DNA from 4 places in the Cloacibacterium normanense genome. Region 1 is predicted to be linked to each of the others. Evidence: riboswitches for the same ligand, from Rfam matches in the RefSeq annotation. Region 1 holds a riboswitch; each other region holds the start of a gene.
What was found. Region 1 has a riboswitch for S-adenosylmethionine ahead of EB819_RS09580 (homocysteine S-methyltransferase family protein). Riboswitches for the same ligand answer to the same signal wherever they lie in the genome.
Positions count from the first base shown of each region.

Region 1 (4,316 bases):
TTTATATTTCGGATCGATTTTTACAGCAGTATGCGCTTTAGAAGTTGTAGCACCACCAATCATCAATGGAAAATTGAGGTTTTGACGCTCCAGTTCATTGGCAATATGTACCATTTCGTCTAAACTTGGCGTAATCAGTCCACTTAAACCAATGACATCCACTTGATTATCAATAGCAGCCTGAATAATTTTTTCGGCAGGAACCATCACTCCTAAATCTACAATTTCGTAATTGTTACAGCCCAAAACCACACTCACAATATTTTTACCAATGTCGTGAACATCGCCTTTTACGGTTGCCATTAATACTTTACCATTGGCTTTTTGAGCAGAATCTTTCTCAGCCTCAATAAACGGTTGAAGATAAGCCACTGCTTTTTTCATCACTCTCGCAGATTTTACAACTTGAGGAAGAAACATTTTTCCGCTTCCGAATAAATCTCCCACTACAGACATTCCCGTCATTAGATTACCTTCGATTACATCCAAAGGTTTTGCCGAAATTTTTCGGGCTTCTTCTACATCTTCCTCAATAAAACGGTCGATTCCTTTTACCAAAGAATGCGTAATTCTGTCTTGCAAAGGCTGATTTCTCCATGCTAAATCTTCTACTTTTTCTTTTTTTACAGATTTATGTTTTTCAGAATAATCCAATAATCTTTCGGTAGCATCATCTCTTCTGTCGAGCATTACATCTTCTACCAGCTCCAACAAATCTTTAGGAATTTCGTCGTAAATTTCTAACATTGCAGGGTTTACAATTCCCATATTCATTCCCGCTTTGATGGCGTGATAGAGAAAAACCGAGTGCATCGCTTCTCTTACCGTATCATTTCCCCTAAACGAAAACGAAACGTTAGAAACACCACCAGAAACCGAAACGTAAGGTAAGTTTTCACGAACCCATTTTGTAGCATTAATGAAATCTAAAGCATTTCTGCGATGTTCTTCCATTCCAGTTGCAACTGGGAAAATATTTAAGTCGAAAATGATGTCTTCTGCAGGAAAACGGACTGTGTCCGTCAACAGTTTATAACTTCTTTTACAAATTTCTATTCTGCGTTCGTAATTATCGGCTTGTCCATTTTCATCAAAAGCCATTACAACTACCGCAGCACCATATCTTTTGATGGCTTTGGCTTGACGAATAAACTCTTCTTCGCCACCTTTTAAACTTATGGAATTCACTACGCATTTCCCTTGAACCACTTGCAAACCAGCTTCTAAAATTTCCCATTTAGATGAATCTATCATCATTGGAATTCTGGCAATATCAGGTTCTGAGGCGATTAAATTTAAGAATTTAACCATGCAATATTTTCCGTCTAAAAGTCCATCATCAAAACAAATGTCTAAAATCTGTGCGCCACCTTCCACTTGATGACGAGCAATATCTAAAGCTTCAGAAAATTTTTCTTCTTTAATCAATCTGAGAAATTTCTTAGAACCTGCTACATTGGTTCTTTCTCCAATATTGATAAAATTGGATTCTGGAGTTATAATTAAAGGTTCTAGACCCGAAAGTTTTAAATATTTCATATTATAAATGAGATAATTAGTTAATTTGAAAATAAGATAATGCTTGTGAAAAGCATCACATTAACTCATCATCAAATCATCACATCAACTTTTCTTGGTTGATAATTTTTCACGATTTTTGCGATTGCAGCAATGTGGTCAGGAGTTGTTCCGCAACAACCACCAACGATATTTACCAATCCTTTTTCTGCATATTCACGGATTTGTTCTGCCATAAATTCTGGAGATTCATCGTATTGCCCAAAAGCATTCGGTAAACCAGCATTTGGATAAGCAGAAATGTAAAATTCAGAATTATTAGAAATGGTTTCTAAATAAGGCGTCAGTTGTTTCGCTCCTAGAGCACAGTTAAACCCAACACTCAATAAATTAAGATGAGAAATAGAAACCAAAAATGCTTCAGCAGTTTGTCCGCTAAGCGTTCTTCCAGACGCGTCTGTAATAGTGCCTGAAACCATAATTGGAATCTGAATTTTTCTTTCTTCCTGAATTTGGTCAATGGCAAAAAGTGCAGCTTTTGCATTCAAAGTATCAAAAATGGTTTCTACCAAAAGAATATCAGAACCGCCATCTAAAAGTGCTTCTGCTTGTTGTTTGTAAGCAATTCTTAACTCATCAAAAGTAATGGCTCTATAACCAGGGTCATTTACATCCGGGGAAAGAGATGCAGTTTTATTAGTTGGGCCAATAGAACCTGCTACAAATCTTGGTTTTTCTGGAGTTAAGGCCGTGAATTCATCACAAACTTTTCTCGCAATTTTTGCAGATTCATAATTCAGTTCATACACCAAATCTTCCATGTGATAATCTGCCATTGCAATGGTAGTCGCAGAAAAAGTATTGGTTTCGATGATGTCTGCACCAGCTTCTAAATATTTTTTATGTATTTCTTCTATAGCATTAGGCTGAGTAAGAGAAAGTAAATCATTATTTCCCTTCAATGGAGATTCCCAGTTTTTAAATCTTTCGCCACGATAATCTTCTTCAGTAAACTGATATCGCTGAAGCATAGTTCCCATAGCTCCGTCTAGAACAAGGATTCTTTGCTGTAAATTTTGATAAAGTATGTCGCTATTTTGCATTTCAATGTGATTAAAAAATGAAATGCTATAAGAAAAGTTGAGGGAATCAACTGTTTTTATGTGTTATCTATCCCAAAAATGAGTAGAATGTAGCACCTTTTCTCGTTTCAGAAACGCGAGAGGTTGCCAAGGTTTCACAGAGTCTAATCTCTCCACCTTTCTTGATAACATTTCGATTATATGAAAGAACAAATCTTTTGCAAAGCTATATCATTTTTTTCACAATAAGAAATTGTCATTGAAAAAATTAATATAAATGAAATTTCATAGTTTTTATTTTTTTCTACCTTCGCATCATGTTATATTAAAAAATAATGGTTATGAATGCTGAAAAACAACGATTACAAGATATAAATTACAGAACTTGGGGACCTTATGTAAGCAATAGACAGTGGGGAAACGTAAGAGAAGATTATTCCTTTGATGGAAATACTTGGGGAGCAACTGGTCATGATGATGCAGAAAGCAGAACTTACCGATGGGCAGAAGAAGGAATCGCGGGAATTTCTGATGACAAGCAACGTTTGTGCTTCGCTTTTTCTTTTTGGAACAAGAAAGATAAAATGGTCAAAGAACGTTTCTTTGGATTGAGCAACCATCAAGGAAATCATGGCGAAGACATTAAAGAAATTTTCTATTATTTAGACAATACGCCTACTCATTCTTACATGAAAATGGTGTACAAATATCCGCAAAATGCTTTTCCTTACGAAGATTTAATCAAGACAAATGCAGAACGAAGCAATAAGGAAACAGAATATGAAATTATAGATACGGGAATTTTTGACCAAAATGAATATTTCGATATTTTTATAGAATATGCCAAAATTCACCATGATGATATTTTAATCAGAGTTACCGTCACCAACCGAAATTCAGAAAAAGCGCCTTTGGTGATTTTGCCCACACTTTGGTACAGAAATAATTGGAGTTGGGGTTATAATTCTTATAAACCTAATTTTACAACGCGCCATCGTGGTCAAATAGAAATAGAACATGAGAGTTTGGGAATGAAAAAGCTTTATTCTCGTGATAAATCCGTGAAAATTCTTTTCTGCGAAAATGAAACCAATACCGAAAAATTATTCGGAAAAAAATCTGAAAATAAATACTTTAAAGATGGAATTAACCATCATATCGTTCATCATAAAAACACGGTGAATCCTAAAAAATTTGGAACTAAAGCTGCTTTTGTAATAGATACAGAATTAGAAGGTGGCGAAACCAAAACTTTTGATTTCAGAATGTCTCCTCATAAAATGGAGAATGCTTTTTTTGATTTTGATGAAGTTTTTGAAGTAAGAAAAAAAGAATCGGATGAATTTTATGACGAAATTCAAAAAGATTTTAACTGCGAAGATGAAAAAAATGTTCAGCGACAAGCTTTTGCAGGATTGCTTTGGAATAAACAATTTTATCATTATAAAGTTGGAAAATGGTTAAATGGCGACCCAAATTTCCCAGTGGAAAGGAATTTGGAACATCATGTAAGAAATGTAGAATGGAAACACATGAATTGCAAAGACATTATTTCTATGCCAGATAAATGGGAATATCCGTGGTTTGCAACATGGGATTTAGCCTTTCACTGTGTGAGTTTTAGTATTTTAGACCCCAATTTTGCCAAAAATCAATTGCAATTATTGACCAAAGAATGGTACATGCATCCTAACGGTCAGCTTCCTGCGTATGAAT
Region 1 is NZ_CP034157.1:2,095,578-2,099,893, reverse strand. It holds gene metH (methionine synthase) at 1-1,539, opposite strand, end outside; gene EB819_RS09580 (homocysteine S-methyltransferase family protein) at 1,611-2,621, opposite strand; SAM riboswitch class I at 2,682-2,792, opposite strand; gene EB819_RS09575 (MGH1-like glycoside hydrolase domain-containing protein) at 2,942-4,316, shown strand, end outside.

Region 2 (4,316 bases), 1.1 Mb from region 1:
TGTAGTTTACGGGTCCCTACTTGTGGCAGATCCCGACGAATAGTACGAACTTCTTGAAGGATTATGTCTTCTTTTATCAGACTGTTTTCTTTTCGCCAAAGCCCATCGTAATAGGCATGTCTTGTTTTGCCAAACAATCTACACAAGAACCCTATTCCCAATTTAGGATAGAATTCTTTCATTGTTATGACTGCTTGGCACCAGACTTTTTTCTAATATCTATTTTGAGCTGTTCTTCGGCTACATCAATAAGCGTATTGAGGGCTTTAATTTTAAGCTCCGCTTCTTTTAATGCTTTCTCCAAAGACTCTTTTTCTGGTTCTTTCCTAGGTGTGGTTTTATTTCCCATTATAGAACTATTTCCAATACAAAGTTCGACTTTTTCTGATTTGTACTGTGTTATCCAATTACGAATTACTTTGTCTGTCTTTATGTTATAGGCTATCTTGGCTTCTTGTATCGTTAATAGACCTTGTTCTATCGCTGTAACTATTGTACGTTTTTCTAGTCCTGTGTACGTTCGACGTTTCAAATTTTCTAGGTAGTTAGGCGAACCAAAATCTCGCATCCAACTATCTAAGGTGGATTGGCCTAAATTATAGAGCCGAATCGCCTCCTTTCTCGGTAATCCTGATTCTACCTCTTGAACAATTTGTTTTTTTAATCGTTTGTCGTAATGACTCTGTTTACTCTCGCGAGCTAAAAATCTCTCTTCTTTTGATTGCATATACTCTATTTTTGTGTATAGCTATTTCAGGACAAGACAATAGGTGATGTAGTGATGAAGTGATGAGGTTATGAGGTAAAGCGATTGTTTTATAAAAATTTTTTATAACACAAAGTTCACGGAGATTTTGTGAAATGATAGCGTTATTGAGCTCCCAAAGGAACATCAGAGATGTTCTAGAAAGCACACGGATTTTTAATGCAAAAAATGTTTAGAAAATAAAGTTGGTGGCTGAGCACAGACTGAAAGTCTGAGAACGAAGTTCACGAAGCCACTGTGTGTGGATTTTTTGTGTTTGTTTTTATATCACAAAGTCCACGGAGATTTTGTAAAATGATGGCGTTTTTGAGTTCCCAAAGGAACATCATAGATGTTCTAGAAAGCACACGGATTTTTAATGCAAAAAATGTTTAGAAAATAAAGTTGGTGGCTGAGCACAGACTGAAGGTCTGCGAACGAAGTTCACGAAGCCACAGATTCAAAGATAAACTTTGCCTGAGCCTGTCGAGGGCAACGTGCAATAAAAAATGTTGTGCCAGAATATAGTCGAAGGCATAAAGTAGATGAATTCTATTTTCTAATTTTTGAGATATTTTTAGAGAAAGAGGAGAGGTAAAGTAAATGTTGGGGTATTGAAAAAGGAAATGGAAGAAGTATTTTTATTCTTTAATTTTTAGAAATCAAGGAGTTAAAAGGCTGTGTTGATGGTCTATGAGGGCGATTGATAGATTGTATTTGGTTCGTTGGGAGATAATGATTACTTTTGCCGCCTATTATCAGGAACCTCTACGGGAGGTAGCAACCTGCAACAACAAGCAAGGTGCTAAAGCGATAAGCCAAACTTTTTGGAAAAAATGTTGTCTATCTTTTGTAAAGTTCCTGTGTTAAATTTTTAAATTTTATGAACCATACAAAAGCAAATTTTCTCAGTTTACTTCCTTTTTTAATTTTCGTAGGTACATTTTTAGGTGCCGGAATCGTTTTGCAAGATTTTTATGCCTTGCCATCGCCTATTGCCGTGAGTATCGGTATTATTGCCGCCTTTGCCATGTCTAGGTTGCCTCATCAAGAAAAAATCAAAACTTTCTTACACGGTTGTGGAGAATCCAGTGTACTCACCATGTGTATTATTTATCTTTTGGCAGGGGCTTTTTCTACCGTAGCACAAGTTTCGGGGAGTGTAGATGCGGTGGTGAATATCGGTTTAACCTATATCTCTGCAGATTATTATGCTCTAGGGATTTTCCTTTTGGCCTCATTTCTTTCCTTGTCTTCTGGAACCTCGGTTGGCGCTATTGTCGCATTAGGGCCTATCGCGATACAGTTGGCTCAAAAAAGTGGAGCAGACCTTAACCTGATTGGGGCAAGTCTTTTGGGTGGTGCCATGTTTGGCGACAATCTTTCGGTGATTTCTGATACTACCATTGCAGCAGCTCAAACGTTGGGCAGCAGCATGAAAGATAAGTTCAGAACCAATTTTTATTTGGCTGCCCCTGCAGTAGTATTGACGGTGGTGATCTTACTTTTTATAGGTTTCAGCAATCCTGTGGCGCCTATTACTTACACTCCAACTCCAATTTCTTGGGAACTTATTTTCCCCTATTTGGTGGTTTTGGTTTTAGCCTTTTTAGGGTTAGATGTATTTCTTGTTTTGGTGATTGGGATATTTTTAGCGGGAGCCATTGGTTTGTGGCAAGGCAACCTTACGTGGTTGAGTTTTGCCAAAGCCAGTTATGAAGGCTTCACGTCTATGACCGAAATTTTCCTATTGTCTTTGCTTACAGGTGGTTTGGCTGCCTTAGTAGAAAAAGCAGGGGGGATTCAATATTTATTGAATAAAATAGAAGCTAAGATTAGCTCAGCCAAATCTGCACAATTGGGAGCAGGTTTGATTACAGGTTTGGTAAATCTCTGTATTGCCAATAATACGGTGTCGATTTTAATCTCTGGGAAAGTGTTGAGACCTATTTCTGAACGTTTTGAAGTTCCTGCCCGAAAGATGGCTTCTGTGATTGATATTTTTGCGTGTATCGTTCAAGGGTTACTTCCTTATGGCGCTCAGGTTTTATTGATTATCGGATACAGTAAAAATAAAATCAATTATGTGGATATGCTCTCGCATTCTTATTATTTAGGGCTTTTATTGGTGATGGTATTGGGTTCTATGTTTTTGGGAAAGTCAAGGAATAAGGTGCCTTCGATAGGCTCAGGTATTTGTTGAGAAAAATTCTTTTCCCCGACCCTGCCTTCGACTACGCTCAGGCACCGTGGGTGGAATTTTTCTATTTGGTTTTGGAGTTTCTATAACACAAAGTTCACGGAGATTTTGTGAAATAATGCCGTTTTTGAGCTCCCAAAGGAACATCAGAGATGTTCTAGAGAGTGCACGGATTTTAATGCAATAGAAATAATGTGCCTTCGACTACGCTCAGGCACCGTGTAATGGAATAATTGGTGGCTGAGCTTGTCGAAGCCACAGCATCAACAAATAAACTCTGCTTTTCAGATTTAATGTTCTTTTGTCTTGAAACAAAAGAACCAAAAGTTCAAGTCTGGAAATCCTCAGCTAAAAATAAATAACCTTTTCTAAAAACTCTGAAACTCACTCGGCAGAATGCCGAGCTTAAACAGCAGACTTTTTTAACGAAAAGGTTATTCATTTTTTTTACGCTTGCGGTTTCCTAGGACATCAATTAAAATAGGTAATTTTTCAACGTCTATGTTCCTAGGTTAAAAGTTTTAATATCACAAAGTTCGCAGAGAGTTGTTGAAATGATAGCGTTTTTGAGTTCTCAAAGGAACATCGGAGATGTTCTATAGAGTGCACGGATTTTAATGCAATAGATATAAAACTTTATTATAATTTTTTTCACACCCTTACTTGTTGATAACTTTTATCGATGTTGTTTGCAAGTTTTTTTCATATTACCTATTATTGTACTATTAATTAATTAAAAAACTAATAATTATGCCTTATCAAATTAACATTAAATCGTTTTTATATTGTTATGTCCGACCAAAAAAGACACACCAAAAGCTTAAGCGAGCCGTTATTTTATGATAATGCGGACATGAAAAGGCTTTTTAATTTTAGCGACAAAACTTTGCAGCGCATGAGAAGCAATAAAAGTATTCCCTTTGTTAGAATAGGGAAGAAATACTTTTATCCTGTACAGTATTTTAAAAATCTTGCAGACCAAAGCTGCCAAGATTAGTCGCTCATTTACATCATCAGTTTTTCTATATCTGCAAAAAAGCATTTTTGCTTTAATATTTCTATTACTTATTTGCAGGAACTGGTGATTCACTCATTATTATCTTTCCCAGTAAATTTTTTTACTCTCAGTCACTCAACTGATTCTTGAACTGATGCCTAAAACTGTCTTTGGTGGCTGAGCCTGTCGATGGTGGCTGAGCCTGTCGAAGCCACAATATTTCACTTAGACTGGCTCAATGAGCCAAAGATTTCTGAACCGATGCCTGAGCTTGTCGAAGGCAGAAGGCAAAATTCATGGTATAAGAAAATGATTTTTTCCACTCCACTTGTCATTCCGTAGGAATCTAAATTATTTTTAAATCCAACATGAAA
Region 2 is NZ_CP034157.1:1,029,786-1,034,101, forward strand. It holds gene EB819_RS04715 (IS3 family transposase) at 1-182, opposite strand, end outside; gene EB819_RS04720 (helix-turn-helix domain-containing protein) at 185-727, opposite strand; SAM-I-IV-variant riboswitch at 1,496-1,592, shown strand; gene EB819_RS04725 (Na+/H+ antiporter NhaC family protein) at 1,629-2,948, shown strand; gene EB819_RS13005 (helix-turn-helix domain-containing protein) at 3,799-3,942, shown strand.
Region 2: linked by a shared signal. The riboswitch ahead of EB819_RS04725 (Na+/H+ antiporter NhaC family protein) and the one ahead of EB819_RS09580 (homocysteine S-methyltransferase family protein) in region 1 are both predicted to bind S-adenosylmethionine.

Region 3 (4,316 bases), 820 kb from region 1:
TGCAGTAGAATTGCATCAGAAAATTAAAATTGAATCTGATGTTTTTATATTGTTATTTAAAAGACGTTCTAGTTCTTCAGATGCCGAAAAGAATGTATTTATATTTTTTACAAAATTTTTAAGATGGTTGAAATTATAAATCAATTGCCCTTCATCCGATTCTGCCATTGCAATAAAATGACGATTATGAGCCATAAAATTTCTTAATTCATAAAGTGATTTGGTAATAAATATATTTCGGTCTAAGAGATTTATGTCAAGTGCATATTCCAACAAATCAGAGAAATAGAAAGTTTGAAACGGATAAACCATACTTCTTTGTTTTTCAACTTTTGAAAGTTTAATTGGATCTAAAGGCATTAATCGTTTATATTTATCGGACCAATAAAATCCTTCATTAGAATTAAACATTTCAGCATCGCGATTGATTTTGACCCAAGAGATTAAATCTTCATTTGAAAGACCATTCTTCATCAATAAACTGCGAAGTGCATTTTCAAAACGATGAAAACTTCGGTAAATTTCGACTGCTACAAACTCGTTATTGTAATCTACAATATGTACAACACCTATAATGCTTCCCTTATCTACCAAAAACTTTATTTCATTTTCGTCAATTTTTTCGAATTTTTTAACTGTATTCAAATCAAAAAGATGTTCATCGGGAGCTAAACAATAATCTTGTGATAGAGAAATTGGTGTAAAACCTGAATGATTTAACTTATAAACTGATTTTCTATCTGCAGCCGGTAAATAAGAAATTCTGTTTCTATAACAAAATTGTTTTAGAAATTCCTCTTTGACAGAATCATAATATATGAGATTTGTAACTGCAATATCTTTTATTTTGGCATTTTTTAGTCTTTCATTCATAGTTATCATTTAATCCTTAAATTTACATATTTCATTTTTAATGATAGGATTTTATAAATTAGTCAATAATTTTTTTTTTGAATTGATATGGCCACCAACAAAAATGCAGTTTTACGTTACAATATACTTGATCATTGTTTCTCTAATTTTTATAAAAAATACTTTATTGAAGACTTGATCAGTGTTTGTGGAGAAAAACTTACGGAACATTTTGGCTATGAAATGTCTGTCTCTAGGCGAACTATTCTAGAAGACATTAAATTCATGAAAAGTGCAGCAGGATATGATGCGCCAATTATTTCCATAGCCGATGGAAAAAAAGTGTATTACCGATATGAGGAAGAAGATTTTTCCATCCTTAAAAAACCTTTAACTGAAAGGGAAAAGCTTGCCCTATCAGAAGTTCTTAACAGTATAAGCAGAATTAAAAATCTACCAGGACTTGTTGGAATGGAAACCGTTCAAACAAAAATATATTCTGTATTAGACATTACAAAAGATGAGAGAAAAATCATCAGTTTTCAGGAAAATGAATTTTTAGTAGGCGTAGAAAATTTAAGTCCCCTCTATCAACACATCAGTCATAAAAATACTTTAAAAATAGAGTATCGCAGTTTCAGAAGTGATCAGAATATTTTTATAGATTTTTCTCCTCAATTTTTAAAGCAATATAATAACCGATGGTTTTTGTTTGGAGAAAATCACGAAAAAGAAGCTGTACAGAATCTTGCCTTAGATCGCATAAAAAGTATTGCTATTAACAATGAGTCTTATAGAGAAGCCATCATAGACTATGATGAATACTTCGATGACATAATAGGAGTAACTGATATTGCTACGCATACCCCCATACAAGTGAAAATAGAAATAAGCGAAGAATCTTTACCCTATATCAAAACTAAACCACTTCATGGATCACAAAAAATAAAAGGAAACCTCTTAACCTTATACGTAAAACACAATTACGAACTTGAATCTCTTTTACTATCTTTTGGTGATAAAATAAAGATTCTGGAACCTGAGTATCTGGTAGAAACTTTAAAAGAACGTATCCAAAAACAATTTGCATTGTATTTCTAATAATTCTTGTTATGCAGATAGACTGCATACATAAGCTATTTCTTTGCATTGTAAATCATCAGGAGCTTCCAGAAAATACCGGAACACCAACCGAGAGACCAAAATCCACGGTGGTAAAGTATGAGGGCATCCGCCAAAATATAAGGTTATACCCACAACTTTTTCCTGCTGATAAAAATAAAATTTAATTCAAAAATTATTTTTATGAGCAAAAGACAAAGCACTACGCTTAAATTCAGAACAAATCCTGCCGTTTTTAACACCCAAAAAAACAGCTTCAACTTTCGTAAGCCGAAATTTATTTTTACAATTTGTGATATCACAAATATGTATTTTAAATACACTGGTTTGACCGAAAAAATAACAACAATTTTAAAGGTAAGAATAAGTGAAGCCATACATTCTTGTAATGAGTTAAAATTGTTTGAATCTTTTTTAGAACATCAGGTTTCTAAATGCTTACAAATCAGCAGCACCTATCATTAAACGAAATTATTAGTTTATATCTCAATACAGAGCAAGGAAATTCAACATATTATTTTACTGAACAACAAGATAATAATATACAAGTCGCATAAAAACTTAATTCATTCACGATGCAAATTATACATCAACAATCACTAGAACATTTGATTACCTTGGAATACCAAAGTGCAATTGCATTTTTTTACATTGATATCAGATATCAAATTAAGAATAACACTTTAATCATTACTGAAGATCTATTTTCAGAGAAAGACTATTATCATTATTTAGAAACAGGAGCCATCAATAGTATAGCTCAAATGAATGATGCCTACTTATATGACCAGAATAAATCTCATACCGAAAACTTAAGTCATGCAATAGAGAAAATCGTTAACAATCGTAGGCTTATCTACGGCATTCCACTGGTTTCAAAATTTGGTAAAAATTTAACTGAAAATGAATGGGAACTTATCGTGAAGAAATTTTCCGTAAAAACTACCACTACGTTCAATTCTAGTTTTTTAGACTTTTTACGAGAAAAAGGACTTCATCCCAAACCTTTTGATGAGGAAAAAGGGCAATGGGTAGCTAACTGTCCTAGCGGTGCAAAGCATCCTATCATGATTAGTGCCTATTTTGATGAATTTGGTTGTGGGTGGTGCAAGAAAAAAGGTGGAAAACAAGAACTTAAGGATTGGATACAAGAAATAAATTTGGAAAAGTAACAATTGCACAAGAAGGAGTATTATTTACATCGAAGACTATGAGCTAAATAATAAGAAAAAGATTTGAAGGAAAAGGATAATTGTTCTATCAAACAAGATACATCTGATAGGAAATAAAATGTAAATCGTCAGCAAAAAGTGGACATTAGATATTAAAAAGTTAAGGAGTGTTTTCAAAAAAAAGAATTACATTTAATTATGGAAACACCTAAGAAAAAAAGTACTGAAAAATTCGTAAAAGACATTCGTAAAAATACACGAAGGATTTTTACAGCCGAGCAAAAAATTCTCATTGTAATGGAAGGACTTCGTGCAGAGACCTCTGTTGTAGAATTATGTAGAAAACACAACATTGCTCAATCGCAATTCTACGCATGGAACAAAGAGTTTATGGAAGCTGGAAAGAAACGTCTCAACGGAGATGTTGTCCGTGAAGCCACCAGTGATGAAGTTTCTAACTTGAGGAAAGAGAATACCCGATTGAAGGAGATGGTAGCAGATTTGGTTCTACGCTATGACATCGTAAAAAAAAGCTTAGACATGCTGGACTAATCCATAAATACCGAAAATATATGAGACTGACAGCAGGCGAAAAATACGAAATTATTCAAACGGTCACCACAAGTGAGATTGGAGTAAAACGAACCTTAGAAAGCTTTGGGATTGCGAGAAGTACGTTTTACAAATGGTATCAAAAGTATTTATAAAACGGCTACGAAGGCTTAGAAACGACCGAAAGAACCTCCAAAAGACAATGGAACAGCATACCTGAAGAACAAAAAGATTTGGTAGTAGAAATAGCATTGGAACATACTGAACTTTCCTCAAGAGAACTGGCACACAAAATTACCGATGAGCAAGGTGTTTTCATCTCAGAATCCAGTGTTTACAGGATTTTAAAGCAACGGGATTTAATCCCGGCACCAAATCATTTTCTTCTTTCAGCTGCAAATGAATTTAAAGACAAGACCGAATTCGTGCATCAAATGTGGCAAACTGATTTTACTTATTTCAAAGTTATCGGTTGGGGCTGGTACTATCTGAGCACCATTTTGGATGATTATAGTCGCTATATTATCCACTGGGAAATCTGCGATTCGATGAAAGCAGAAGACGTGAAAAGAACTGTGAATACGGCAATTGAAAAAGCAAAATTGAAGTCTAAAGCCA
Region 3 is NZ_CP034157.1:1,276,061-1,280,376, forward strand. It holds gene EB819_RS05870 (hypothetical protein) at 16-873, opposite strand; gene EB819_RS05875 (helix-turn-helix transcriptional regulator) at 961-1,953, shown strand; SAM-I-IV-variant riboswitch at 2,004-2,104, shown strand; gene EB819_RS05880 (hypothetical protein) at 2,158-2,439, shown strand; gene EB819_RS05885 (hypothetical protein) at 2,550-3,146, shown strand; partial or broken gene EB819_RS05890 (IS3 family transposase) at 3,345-4,316, shown strand, end outside.
Region 3: linked by a shared signal. The riboswitch ahead of EB819_RS05880 (hypothetical protein) and the one ahead of EB819_RS09580 (homocysteine S-methyltransferase family protein) in region 1 are both predicted to bind S-adenosylmethionine.

Region 4 (4,316 bases), 650 kb from region 1:
TAATGAAAACTTGATTTTCGTTTTAATGGCGTCTGAAGAATTCCCAATCAGCGCTTCGAAATCACCAGGTTCTGCTACCCAATCGTGTTTTACTGGGTCAAAGAAACTTAACGCAGATTTGTCAATCGTAATGGTTACTTCTTTTTGTTCACCTGGATTTAAGTAAATTTTTTCAAAACCTTTCAGCTCTTTTAATGGTCTTGGCAAAGAAGATTTTACGTCTCTTATGTACAATTGAACTACTTCTGCACCTGCTTTTTTACCTGTATTTTTTACTGGAATGGTAAACGTAATAGTCTCATCTTCGGTAATAACAGATTTGTCTGCTTTAGCTTGACCAATTTCGAAAGTGGTGTAACTTAACCCATGCCCGAAACTGAAAAGAGGTTTGATATTTTTAGTGTCATGCCAACGATAACCTACGAAAATACCTTCGTTGTATTTTATGTTGATAGGGTTTTGTTGGTCTTTTCCTTTTCCTTGTGCCAATTCTTCTTTATTACCGGGATATTCTCCTAATTGATGCGCTGAATTGTCTTCTAATTTCACAGGGAAAGTGAAAGGCAATTTACCAGAAGGATTAGCGTCACCAGCTAAAACTGAAGCGATAGCATGACCGCTTTCTGAACCTAAATACCACGCTTGAACAATGCTAGGAACTTCTTTTACCCAAGGCATTTCTACAGCATTTCCTGAAACTAAAACTACAGTAAAATTTTTGTTTGCTTTAGCCAAAGCAGAAATTAATTCATATTGATGATAAGGCAAGCCCATATCTTTTCTGTCATTTCCTTCACTATCTTGGAAGTCACTCTTATTAAGTCCACCTACAAAAATTACAAAATCGGAATTTTTAGCGAGTTCTACCGCTTCTTTGGTTAATTCTGCTTGTGAACGATTATCAGTAAGGTCTCTTCCAGTTTTTACACCGTTATATTCTCCAGTTACATCTCCTACATAACCTCTCGCAAAAACTACTTCTGCATCTTTCCCGAATCTTGCTTTAATTCCGTCTAAAGGTAAAGTTTCATATTTTACTTTTAAGGAAGAAGAACCACCGCCTACAGTCATCATTTTGATGGCGTTTTCACCAATTACAGCAATCTTTTTAGTTTTGGCAACGTTAATTGGCAATACATTTTTTTGATTTTTTAGCAATACAATTCCTTCTTCGCCAATTTCTTTGGCAATTGCTCTGTGTTCTTCAGAAGCAATGTTTCCAAAAGGTTTGTTTTTATTCATGGTAGTCAAGAAAGCTAATCTTAGGATTCTTCTTACTTTATCATCCAATTCTTTAGTTCCTACTTCACCAGATTTGATGAGTTTTAAATAAGGATGTGCTAAATAGTAATTGTCATAAGCATTGCTAGTTCCTTCAGAAAGTCCATTTGTCCAGCTTCCGAATTCCATGTCAAGACCATTCATAATGGCTTGTTTAGTATCATTTACAGCACCCCAATCAGAAATCACTACTCCTTTAAAACCCCATTCTTTTTTCAGAATATCGTTTAATAAATATTGATTTTGACTTGCGTACTGATTTTTGTACATATCATAAGCTCCCATGATAGACCAAGTGTCTCCTTCTTGTACTGCTGCTTTGAAGGCAGGTAAATAAATTTCATATAGAGCTCTATCATCTACAATTACATTGCTGGTATGTCTAAATTGTTCCTGATTATTAAGTGCATAATGTTTTACACAAGCAGCTACACCATTAGATTGAACCCCTTTAATGTATGGAACCACCATTTTAGAAGATAAAAACGGGTCTTCTCCCATATATTCGAAGTTTCTACCGTTTAATGGAGTTCTGTAAATATTAACACCAGGTCCTAGTAAAATATCTTTTTTTCTATAACGAGCTTCTTCTCCAAGAGCTTTTCCGTAGTTCCAAGACATTTTTTTATTCCAAGTTGCAGAGAGTGCAGTAAGCGCAGGATAAGCAATGATGGAGTCATTGGTCCAACCAGCTTGATCCCATTCATCCCATTTTACTTCAGGACGAATTCCGTGTGGTCCATCAGTTGTCCAAAATTCTGGAATTCCTAATCTTGGAACACCTGGTGAACTGAATTTTGACTGAGCATGAAGCATCGCTACTTTTTCTTCTAAAGTCATTTTAGAAAGAGCGTCTTCTACTCTGAGTTCTATAGGTTGAGAATCATCTAAATAAATTTGTGTCTTTTTTTCTTGTGCTTTTGCTTGAAAAATCATTAACGAGACTAAGCAAACAAGTGCAATTTTCTTGAACATAAGAATTAATTTTTGGTTCAGTAAATCTACAACTTTTTATTATTATCTCAAAATGAGATAATAAATTTTTCAAAAAACTTATCTTGATATTAAATATTTTAAAATAAAAATCAATAAATTAATTGTTAATCAGGTAGTTATAATTTGTTTAAAATAAAAAGAATATTTTTTTCTTCTAAAAATTTGGTTTTCTGTAAAACTTGTTTTTATATTTGCAACACGAAAAAAGTTCTTTTATACACGCAACTTATTAAGAAAGGTGGAGGGAATTGACCCTGCGAAACCTTGGCAACCTGCTAACAGAAATGAGAGTAAGGTGCCAAATTCAACCCCGAAGTTCGGGAAAGATAAGTCTGAAATCAGTTTAAAATAGTCATACACTATATCAAAAACTCTTTCGACTTGTCGGAAGAGTTTTTTTATGCTCTTTCGTCAAGAATTTTCTGCAAATAAGTTGCTCTAATATTTAACAATTAAAAATTATTAAAAAAATGAGCAATTTAAAATTTGAAACGCTTCAACTTCACGCTGGTCAAGAAATCGACCCAACTACCAATTCTAGAGCGGTGCCGCTTTACCAAACTTCGTCTTATACCTTTAACAGTGCAGAACATGCTGCCAATCTTTTTGGTTTAAAAGAATTTGGGAATATCTACACCAGACTCATGAATCCTACCACTGATGTTTTCGAAAAACGTGTGGCTGCACTTCACGGTGGAGTAGCTGCTTTGGCTACCGCTTCTGGTCACGCTGCGCAATTTTTGGCGATTACCAATATTTTACAAGCAGGAGACAATTTCGTGAGTTCGCCTTATTTGTACGGAGGAAGTTATAATCAGTTTAAAGTTTCTTTCAAAAAATTAGGCATCGAAGCACAATTTGCTAAAGACGATGCTCCAGAAAGTTTTGAAGAATTGATTAACGAAAACACCAAGGCGATTTATTTAGAAACGATAGGAAACCCTACATTGAATGTGGCAGATTTTGATGCAATCTCAGCTGTAGCTAAAAAACATAATATTCCATTAATCGTAGACAATACTTTTGGAGCAGGTGGTTATTTGTTTAGACCGATTGAACATGGCGCAAATGTAGTGGTAGAATCTGCGACCAAATGGATTGGCGGTCACGGAACTTCTATCGGAGGAATCATCATAGATGGCGGAAATTTCGATTGGGGAAATGGTAAGTTTCCACAGTTTTCTGAACCTTCAGATGGTTATCATGGGTTGGTTTTCTCAGATGTTTTTGGAGTTAATGGACCTTTTGGAAATATTGCCTTTATCATCAAAGCTAGAGTAGAAGGTCTTAGAGATTTTGGACCTACAATTTCTCCATTCAATTCATTTTTATTGCTTCAAGGTTTAGAAACATTATCGCTGAGAGTAGACAGAACCGTAGAAAATGCTCAGAAATTAGCAGAATTTTTAGAAAATCACCCTAAAGTAGAAAAAGTATTATATCCAGGTTTGCCAAGTTTCCCAGATTATGAAAATGCCAAAAAATACCTGAAAAAAGGTTTCGGAGGCGTACTTAATTTTGAAATCAAAGGCGGAAAAGAAGCAGCGGTAAAATTCATTGATCATTTACAATTGGTTTCGCATTTAGCAAATGTAGGAGATTCTAAAACGCTTATCATCAATCCAGCTTCTACCACACACGAACAACTTTCAGACGAAGAAAGATTAAAAGCAGGAATTACTCCGGGACAAATTAGATTAAGCGTAGGAATAGAACATATAGAGGATATTGTCGCAGATTTAGAGCAATCATTTCAACAATTATAAAAAGTAAAAAAAGAAGAAAAATGTCAGAATTAAATTTTAAAATAAGCGCAGAAAGTAAATCTGCAACCAAAGTGATTGCTAAAGCAAGACAGTTTGAAATCATCATAGACGAACCTCAAGATTTAGGAGGAAAAGACGAAGCGCCCAATCCTGTAGAAACATTATTGGCAAGTTATGCAGGTTGTTTCAATGTAGTGCTTCATCTTTTAGCAAAAGAAAGAAATATAGAAATCAATCATTTGAAAATTGATATTAACGGAAACATCAATCCTC
Region 4 is NZ_CP034157.1:2,750,388-2,754,703, forward strand. It holds gene EB819_RS12690 (glycoside hydrolase family 3 C-terminal domain-containing protein) at 1-2,256, opposite strand, end outside; SAM riboswitch class I at 2,501-2,610, shown strand; gene EB819_RS12695 (O-acetylhomoserine aminocarboxypropyltransferase/cysteine synthase family protein) at 2,748-4,043, shown strand; gene EB819_RS12700 (OsmC family protein) at 4,064-4,316, shown strand, end outside.
Region 4: linked by a shared signal. The riboswitch ahead of EB819_RS12695 (O-acetylhomoserine aminocarboxypropyltransferase/cysteine synthase family protein) and the one ahead of EB819_RS09580 (homocysteine S-methyltransferase family protein) in region 1 are both predicted to bind S-adenosylmethionine.